2 linked regions of the Rubinisphaera margarita genome follow. The protein of the gene in region 2 interacts with the protein of the main gene of each other region in a pairwise test. Links are inferred from orthologs where the notes say so. Each region holds a gene or a part of one and is shown on either strand. Other genes may lie near its edges.

Evidence for each region. The genes of interacting proteins can lie anywhere in the genome.
Region 1: the proteins of leuS (region 2) and ligA interact in binary tests that used the Escherichia coli proteins (3 or more experiments, as listed by UniProt). The link is inferred for Rubinisphaera margarita from one-to-one orthologs.

What each region holds. Positions count from the first base shown.
Region 1 is NZ_JAKFGB010000009.1:908,415-912,755, forward strand. What follows is about bases 772-3,769. They hold ligA (NAD-dependent DNA ligase LigA), read right to left. Parts: upstream 3,278-3,769; coding sequence 1,265-3,277; downstream 772-1,264. Other genes in these bases: L1A08_RS06875 (hypothetical protein), read right to left, coding at 772-1,008; L1A08_RS06885 (DUF1573 domain-containing protein), read right to left, coding at 3,589-3,769. In the rest of the region: L1A08_RS06870 (alpha/beta fold hydrolase), read right to left, coding at 1-214; more of L1A08_RS06875, read right to left, coding at 445-771; more of L1A08_RS06885, read right to left, coding at 3,770-4,341. UniProt on the Escherichia coli protein: DNA ligase that catalyzes the formation of phosphodiester linkages between 5'-phosphoryl and 3'-hydroxyl groups in double-stranded DNA using NAD as a coenzyme and as the energy source for the reaction.
Region 2 is NZ_JAKFGB010000015.1:121,852-126,710, forward strand. Bases 487-4,002 are described here. They hold leuS (leucine--tRNA ligase), read right to left. Parts: upstream 3,612-4,002; coding sequence 687-3,611; downstream 487-686. In the rest of the region: L1A08_RS16790 (hypothetical protein), read left to right, coding at 121-402; L1A08_RS16800 (hypothetical protein), read left to right, coding at 4,153-4,859.

The sequences.
Region 1 (4,341 bases), on a different replicon or contig from region 2:
CGGCGTAGTCCTGCATCGTGACCAGCGAGGCGGCTCCTTTCGAGGAGCCGAACCCGCGAAGATCGGGAGCGATGACGCGGTACCGCGATTCGAAGAACTCGAGTTGAGCCTGCCACATACTGGAGTTAAGTGGGAATCCGTGAACGAAGAGCAGCGGATCGCCGGCTCCACGATCCTCGACAGAGAATGTGGATTGATCGACGGTGTAGTTCATCGGACGACTCCGAAGGCCAGAGGGGACTCAAAGAATTGGCGGACAGCGAGATTCAGCCCCGATTATAACCGGAATCTTTGGGAACAAAGAGACGGAGAAGTGAGCGGGACAAAAAGAAAAAGCGGAACACCCGAAGGGCATTCCGCTTTCTCATGAACTGTCACGGGAAGACCGCGTGGTGTCGCTCGTCCCGTCGGACAGAAGTCAGCTCTGGAGTGAAATCCAGAGTCTTACTTCTTGTCGTCCTTCTTGTTGTTCTTCTTTTTCTTGTTGTCGTTGTCGGCCTTGTCATCGCCGGCGACGACTTTCTTGGCCTTCTTGTTGTCGTCCTTCTTCACGTCTTTGCCACCCTTGTGGGCGTCTTCGCCGTAGTGACCCTTGTCTTTGCCACCCTTGTCACAGGTGCAGGCGTCGGTTCCGCAGGCATCGCAGCCCTTGGTTTCGCAGGCGCAGGAGCTCTGCCCGCAGTCAGAGCAGTAGCTCTTGGTGCTGCAGCAGGAGCTGGTTCCGCAGCTGTTACCACAGCAGGAGCTCTTGTAGCAGCTGTTGCTGTAGCAGCTGTTGCCGCAGGAGTTGGTGTAGCAACGGTTGCTGGAGTAGCAGTTGTTGGAGTAGCAACGATTGCTGCTGTAGCAGTTGTTGCTGGTGTAACAACGGTTGCTGCTGTAGCAGTTGTTGCTGCAGCTGTTGTAGCTGCTGTAGCAGCGGCTACGACCACGACGACGAGCTTCGGCGGTATCGGCCACCGAAACGACCAGCATGGCAACAGCCATGACGCTCAGAAAAGTACGCATGTTTGATTCTCCCTGCACTGAAATCAAATGTGTCCCAGATTTGTTGTCTCAGATACACGAGGGACTCGGCGCGTGATCTGAGCGACTCTTGTAGTTTGTTCACTGTATTAACATGGCGAACTGAGTTATTCAAGGGTGGATGAAGAAAATGGGAGGGTGCTGTGTCCTGTTCCGCATTTTCTGCATCTCCTCCATCTAACGATGGTGATGCGGTTTTTACGACCGTCAATACCGAGTTGACGCAAATTCCCGAAACTCACCCAAACAGCATTTCGTGGAACTCGTCTTCACTGAGCACCGGAATGTTCAGCTGTTGCGCTTTGTCGAGTTTGCTGCCGGCGTTCTCGCCCGCGACGACGTAATCGGTTCGGCTCGAAACGCTTCCGGAAGCCTTGCCGCCATGCTCGCGAATCAGCTCTTTGATCTCGTCGCGGGTGTATCTTTGCAGGCTTCCTGTCACGACGATCGTCTTGCCTTCGAGCTGCTGGCTGCCGGAGTCTGAAGACGTTTCCGCTTCGGCCATCTTCAACCCGCGTTGAGCCAGATTCTCGATGAGCGCGAGGCCGTAATCGGAGTGGAAGAACTCGTGGACGGAAGTCGCGATGACCGGGCCGATCTCTTCGACATTCGCCAGTTCTTCCAGCGAAGCCTCGCGAATCTTCTCCATCGAATGAAAGTGGTCGACGAGGACCTGGGCGTTGCTCGTGCCGACATGGCGGATGTTCAAGCCGGTAAGCAGTCGCCAGACCGGTTGTGCTTTCGAGGTCTCAATACCTTCGAGCAACTTGTCGACCGATTTCTCGCCGAGACGTTCCAGACTGAGCAGTTCGTCCCGTTTGCCGCTCAGGTCGTAGAGATCAACGAGGCTGCTCACAAGGCCGGCTCCGATGAGCTGTTCAATCAGCTTGATGCCGAGGCCATCGATATCCATCGCCTGCCGGGACGCGAAGAACCGCAGCGTTTCCCGCAGACGGGCAGGGCAGTCTGGATTTGGACAGCGAACATACACGCCCCCTTCATCCTGCACCACTGGCGTCTGGCATTCCGGGCATTCTTCCGGAAAGACAAAGGGGGTTTCATCACCGGTCCGCTTTTCCAGTTCGACCCGGAGCACGTGCGGAATGATCTTCCCGGCTTTCTCGACGATGACCCAGTCGCCCACGGCGATGCCGAGCCGCTCGACTTCATCGCGGTTGTGCAGGCTGGAACGCGAAACGGTCGTCCCGGCGATTTCGACCGGCGTGAGATTCGCGACCGGTGTCAGCGTGCCCGTTTTTCCGACCTGCACGTCGATTGATTCTACTTGAGTGGACGATTCGTACCGTTCCCATTTGTAGGCCACGACCCAGCGGGGGCTCTTGCTCGTCACACCCATTTCGTCGCGGCTGGCGAGGTAGTTGACCTTGATCACGAGTCCGTCAATTTCGAGATCGAGCTCGTGCAGCGAGTCCATCATGACTTCAACCTGCTGCTGAACCTCTTCGAGACCACGACAGACGCGAATGCCCGGCGTGGTCGGCAGGCCGAAGCCGCGAACGGCTTTCAGGTAGTCCATATGCGTCTCGTAACGAACGCCGATGATCTCTCCCATGCCGTGCGTGACGAAACGAACCTTGCGACGCAGACACTGCACCGGATCGAGCAATTTCAGAGCGCCGGCCGTGCTGTTGCGGGGATTGGCGTGAACGGTGGAGCCGCTCTGTTCCTGTTCGGCTCGCAGTACCGCGAAGTCGCTGTTGGCGATGTAGGCTTCCCCACGCACTTCGAGCCGCTCGGGGAATTTCTTGCCATCCAGAGTTAACGGGATGCCGCGAATAGTGCGGGCGTTGTGTGTAACATCATCCCCGGTTCGGCCATCGCCCCGCGTGACCGCCTGAGTGAGGTGGCCGTTCTTATAGATGACCGCGAGAGCCACGCCGTCGATTTTGTATTCGAGTGTGTAGTCAACAGTGTCCCGCCCTAGCAGCTGCCGAACTCGCTGGTCGAACTCGACAATCCCTTCCGGCTCGAACACGTTGTCGATCGAAAGCATCGGCACGCGATGCTGGACCTGTGTGAAGCCGCTGATGGGAGCCCCGCCGACTTTCTGAGAGGGACTCTCAGGCGACTGCAGTTCAGGATGAGCGGTTTCGAGCTCGATCAGCTCCTGCATCATCCGATCGAACTCACGATCGGTAATCTCCGGGGCGGCTTCGACGTAGTACAGCCGGTTGTGTCGATTCAGCTCCTCACGCAGATGCTGGACACGGTCCTTGGTCGTTTGAGACATCTCTAAAGCTCGTCAGTCGGAAACAGATGGTCTGGTCGGGCGGTCGCCAGGCATGCAGAAGAGGGAGACCATCCTCGCAAGCCGGCTCTGCGAAGTATGTCGTTTCCCGACGACGAAGACCATGGAAGCGGAGGGCGGCAAACGGCTGGTCGGCCGCGAAGCAGAACGATTGCCCGGACCGGCCTTCTTCTACCCGCCGGGGCTTCAGCTATCGATGACTGTCAGCCGTTGAATCTGGGATCGAATGGCGGGGTAAGCCGACAGCGCCCCTCCGTTTTCTGCAGAAGCGTATTCCCCCGCAGCCAGAACGGTTACTTCTCCATCGGGCCGTTGACGAGCAGAGGGACCTTGATTTCCGGGAACTCGGGGTCGTTGGTGGTGACGATAATGACATCCGTCTGACGGCCAGCCGGGGCGATGCCGGTGATGGCGACATCAAACTTCACCTGCGGGTTGCCGTGGACGTCCTGTTCGACGCGGCGGTTCTCAATCGACAGCTGACCGAGTTCACAGCGGACATCGAGCACTTCCAGTGTTCCCAGAGATCGGAAATCGGTGATTGTCACAGTCTGTGTCGTCTTCTGAGCGCTCAGCTGATAGAAGATCAGTGCCCGAGGCTTCACGGTCACTTTCTTCTCCGGCACATCGACGCGGAAGGTGACGTGTTTGTGCTCCTCGGCTGTACTTCCGGCGGTGCGGTAAGCGACATCGACCGTGTACTCCTGCAGTCCGGCCTGCTCGCCGGCGGTATCGACTTCGACGTAGAATTTGCCATGTTCATCAGGTTTGAACTCGCGGTTCTCGTGCATCCGAATCGTGACGCAGCCGCAACTCGGCTTCACGGCGGTGATGGTCAGCGATTGCTCGCCCGCGTTGTGGAAGCCGAACTCGGCCACGGCTTTCCCTTCCCGCAGATCGACTTCGCGCAAATGCACCATATGAATGTGCATGGCCAGCGGAGCCACGGCCGCTTCCGGAATGAACCGCGAATCGACAGCTCGAGCCGCCGACCAGGCGGAGGCCAGGCATGGTGTCAGTGCGAGCAGGCAGATGGCGGCGGAACG
Region 2 (4,859 bases):
CCTTCAATCCGGTGAACCATTGACAAGGCTTTTACTATGCAACTTAGATTTAGTGTGTTAGCTCGCAACAGAGCATTCTCGAAGGCAATGCGACGTGTTCGCACAAAGCTGCAACCATTGATGGATGCGTTTGAAAGCGTTGAATTGGAACACCCAATTCATGAAGCAATACTCGTTGGAATCACTGACGACCAACCCCCAGAGTTCTTTGAAGAAGTCGAAAACAACGACGGCTTCTTTCAAGTGTTGGCTGGTTGTTCACATCGTGGTGGTGACGATGAACTGGCCGAAGATGTATTTGAGGTTCTGCAAAAGGCAATGCGACTCTGCCCCTTCGCCACGCCAGACCACGAGACATTTGAAGCATTGTTTGAGCGATTGCGGCCAACAGTTCTAAGCTAAAAAGCTCACACTGCCTTCGGCGGGATGGCCCGGAGGTTTACCTCCGGGTTGCGCAGCAACAAGCGGTTTCCCATTGACGGACTTCGGTATTGAACGCGTCCCATCCCACGGTAGGCAAGTCGTGTTTTCTAAGGCTTCGCGTCTGCGGTTTACCAACACCGACGGGCCGGGTGCCATGCCCACGCTTGCGTGGGCATGCTTTAAGAGGCCGCCGATGCTCATTGGGACTTGGAGTGATGGTTCGCACTGGCGAGACGCCAGTGGCACCCGACGGATGCCGCCCACTACCCCTTCACCACGAAGTTCACCAGTCGTCCCGGGATGCAGACTGTTTTCACGATCTGCTTGCCTTCGAGTTGAGCCGCGACCGATTCATCGGCTTTTGCGGCCTCTTCCATTGCCTTTGCATCTGAGTCGGCCGGGACTTTGATTTTGGCTCGGAGTTTGCCGTTCACCTGGACCGGGATTTCGATTTCGGATTCGACGAGTTTGGCTTCGTCGAACTTGGGCCAGGCGGCGTAGGCGAGGGAATCGCTGTGGCCGAGGACCTGCCAGAGTTCTTCGGCGAGGTGCGGGGCGAACGGGCTGAGGAGCAGGAGGAACTGGCTCATGGCCGATTTGGGGCGGGGGTTCTGGCCGCTGAATTCGTTCGTGAATTCCATCATGCGGCTGATCGCCGTGTTGAACGACAGCTTCTCGATGTCTTCGGTCACCGCTTTGATCGTCTTGTGGAGCACGCGGTCCTGAGCTTCGGTCGGCTCGACGTCCTTGATGGCCGGGTTGAGCACGACCGACTCGGCGGCGTCGTCGACGATCATGCGCCACACGCGGCCGAGGAAGCGGTAGACTCCTTCCACGCCCGACATGCTCCAGGGCTTCGTCTGTTCGAGCGGACCCATGAACATCTCGTAGAGCCGGAGGGCGTCGGCTCCGTAGTGCTTTACGATGTCGTCCGGGTTGATGACGTTGCCGCGAGACTTTGACATCTTGTGCGCCCGCGAATCGACAACGATGCTGGCGTCGTCTTTGAGAACGAAGTCGTTCCCCTTCTTGGCAACCTGATCATTCTCGATCATCACCGCTTCGAGGACGGCTCCGGTTTCCTTTTCGACGTACTGGCCGTCCTTCTCTTCGACATTGCGAGCCGAAACCCACGGGCGTTGCAGATCGGTGGCGAACTTCTCATCGCGCTGATCGCTGTAGGCCGATTCATCGGCAATGCGATACGCGGTAAGCTCCGCTTCGCCAAGGATCATCCCCTGGTTGACGAGCTTCTGGAACGGTTCGGGCTTACTGAGATGTCCGAGGTCGAACAGCGCCTTGTGCCAGAATCGCGAGTAGAGGAGATGCAGCACGGCGTGCTCGGCTCCGCCGATGTAGCAGTCGACCGGGAGCCAGTACTTTTCCTTCTCGGGATCGATGAAGGCGTCGGTGTTCTTCGGATCGCAGAACCGCAAGTAATACCAGCAGCTGCCGGCCCATTGCGGCATGCTGTTGGTTTCACGGCGGAGACGGGTGCCGTCCGCGGCGGTTTTGTAGAGCCAGCTTTCGGGAGCAGCCGAGAGGGGCGGATCGGGCGTTCCCTTGGGGGCGAAATCGTCCATGTCGGGAAGTGTAACGGGGAGTTCGCTTTCGTCGACGCCGCGAATCATGCCGGTCGGGTTGCCCTGGTCATCGAGTTCATGCCAGATCGGGAACGGCTCGCCCCAGTACCGCTGACGGGAGAAGAGCCAGTCGCGAAGACGATAGTTGACCGCTTCGCGTCCGAGGCCGCGTTCCGCGAGATCGGCGGTAATCTTCTTCTTGAAGTCAGCGGTCGGCGTGCCGTCGTAGTCACCCGAGTTGATGGCGGTGCCGGGATCGGTGAAGCCGATCGGATTGGTCTTCTCATCGGGCGGCTGCACGACAGGAATGACGGGCAGGTCGAATGTCTGTGCGAATTCAAGGTCGCGTTCATCGTGAGCCGGCACGGCCATGATTGCTCCGGTGCCGTAACTCATGAGGACGTAATCGGCGACCCAGATCGGCGTCTCGGCTCCGTTGACCGGATTGAGAGCATAGGCTCCGGTGAAGACACCCGACTTTTCCTTGGCCAGATCGGTCCGGTCAAGATCGGTCTTGCTGGCCGACTTCCGACGGTACTCTTCGACGGCCTCTTTCTGCTCAGCCGTGACGATGCGATCGACAATCGGATGCTCCGGCGCAACGACCATGTAGGTGGCCCCGAAGAGCGTATCGGGCCGTGTGGTGTAAACGCGGAGGACATCGTCGCCCGGTTTGGCCGGGAAGCCGGACGAGGCTCGCTGGCTGAGATATTGATCGGAGGAATCGGCTTTCTTGCCCGGTTCGAGGACGAAGAAATCGACTTCGGCTCCGATGCTCTTGCCAATCCAGTTCCGCTGGAGCGACTTCACCGATTCCGGCCAGTCGAGCGGTTCGAGTTCATTGAGAAGCCGCTCGGCGAAGGCGGTGATCCGCAACATCCACTGACGGAGCTTACGGCGTTCGACCGGGTGGTTGCCCCGTTCGCTCTTGCCTTCTGAAGTGACTTCTTCATTGGCAAGCACGGTGCCGAGAGCCGGGCACCAGTTAACGGGTGCTTCGCTCTGATAGGCGAGGCGGCGTTCGTCCTGATAACTGCGAACGGCGGTTTCGCCCTGCGATTTGACGTCGTCGGGAATCGGAAGATCGGCAATCGGCCGGGCCTTGCCGGTCCGCTTCACGCCATCGGGGCCGGTCCATTCAAAGGTCGGATCGAACCAGGAGTTGAAGAGCTGAAGGAAGATCCACTGCGTCCAGCGGACGTATTCCTCGTCGGTGGTGGAGATCTCGCGGGTCCAGTCGTAACTGAAGCCGAGCATCTGCAGCTGACGACGGAAGTTGTCGATGTTCTTGTAAGTCGTGTCGCGGGGATGCGTTCCGGTTTTGATCGCGTGCTGTTCCGCGGGAAGGCCGAAGGCGTCCCAGCCCATCGGGTGCAGGACGTGCTTGCCCTGATGCCGGGCGTAGCGGCAGATGATATCGGTCGCGGTATAGCCTTCCGGATGGCCGACGTGGAGACCGTCGCCGGAGGGATACGGGAACATGTCGAGGACGTACAGCTTCCCGGCGGAGCCCTCTTTCGGCTGGTCCGGCGTTTCGAAAGTGCGATTCTGGGCCCAGAAGGCCTGCCATTTCGGTTCGATCGAGCTGTGGTCGTAACGGGGCATGAGTCTGAATTCGGCTGTAGGAAGGTGACGAGTCGTCGGGTGGCACGGGCTCCGCCCGTGACGTTCTGCATCGCTCCAGACGGTGTCATCACACGGGCAGAGCCAGTGGCACACATGCGGAGCGGACGGTAACAGTCGCTAGTTTAAGGCGACAACCGCGGCTTGTATACGGTTCGGGAATCCGGCTCGATTCTCCACGAAAGCGTCGCCCGGAAGACTCGTTCGAGGCCACGGCGTACTGAGTTCCCTCGCCCCCGTGGGGGAGAGGGTTAGGGTGAGGGGGAAATGCGGGTGACCTGCTCCACAGGCCGTTGATTCTTCCCGATTGAACCAACCGGGGCTGCCCTCAACGTCATCGCGGCACCGGGCGGCTCTCTTTGAGAGCAGCGACTTCTTCCAGAACGGATTCGTTGTGGTTTTCCGTATCGACATGGTCGACGGAAATCGGACAATAGTGTTAAGGTCTGCGAAAACGGCTTCTCTGCGGTTTCATGCTGAGTCCGCCTTCTTGTGAGTCGCCTTCTGCAAAGCGAACGATGCCATGTCCTGCACCATTCTGACGTTGTCCGACGATCTTCCCGATCTCTCTGAATACAAACCCCTCCAGGTCCGTACGGTGAGGTCTCTGCGAGATGCCGAGGGGCTCATCGAGGCGATTTCCGACTGCGATTCGGTTCTGATCGCCCTGTGTGAGGAGCTGCCCGATCGGGAAACGCTGGCGAACCTGTCGAAGCTCGATGATCACGCCAACGAGCGGGCGGCGATCTGGTGGCCGCATCATGCGAATTCGTTTGCGGACTTCGCGTACCGTCAGCTGGGCGGGCAGATTGCATCGCTGTGGTTGCCGCTCGCGCGGGTCGGCATGGTCATCGCCCCGCACGATTTGATTCTGGAGAAGCTCAAAGAAACCAGATCGGTCCACGCGGCTCTCACCGCGATGCCCTGGCGGAAGACGCTGCCGTTTCCGTGTGCTTCGATCTGCTGGGAGATGAGCGATCCGGAACTGCCGGTGCTGGAGCCCCGATCGAGTCGCTTTCCAGGCGATGATGTGCCCGAACTGCTGCACAATGCCCGGAACTGGCTTCCTGCTCAACTGAAGCGGGACAGCCCCGATTTTCAGGCGGTTATATCAGGACTATTTCAGTGGTTCGACGATCTCGACACCTCGCACAATTATTCGCAGTCGGTTCAGTTCAGCGGGCGGCACAAAGCGGGCGACTACTGGCATGCGATCATGCATCGTCGGGA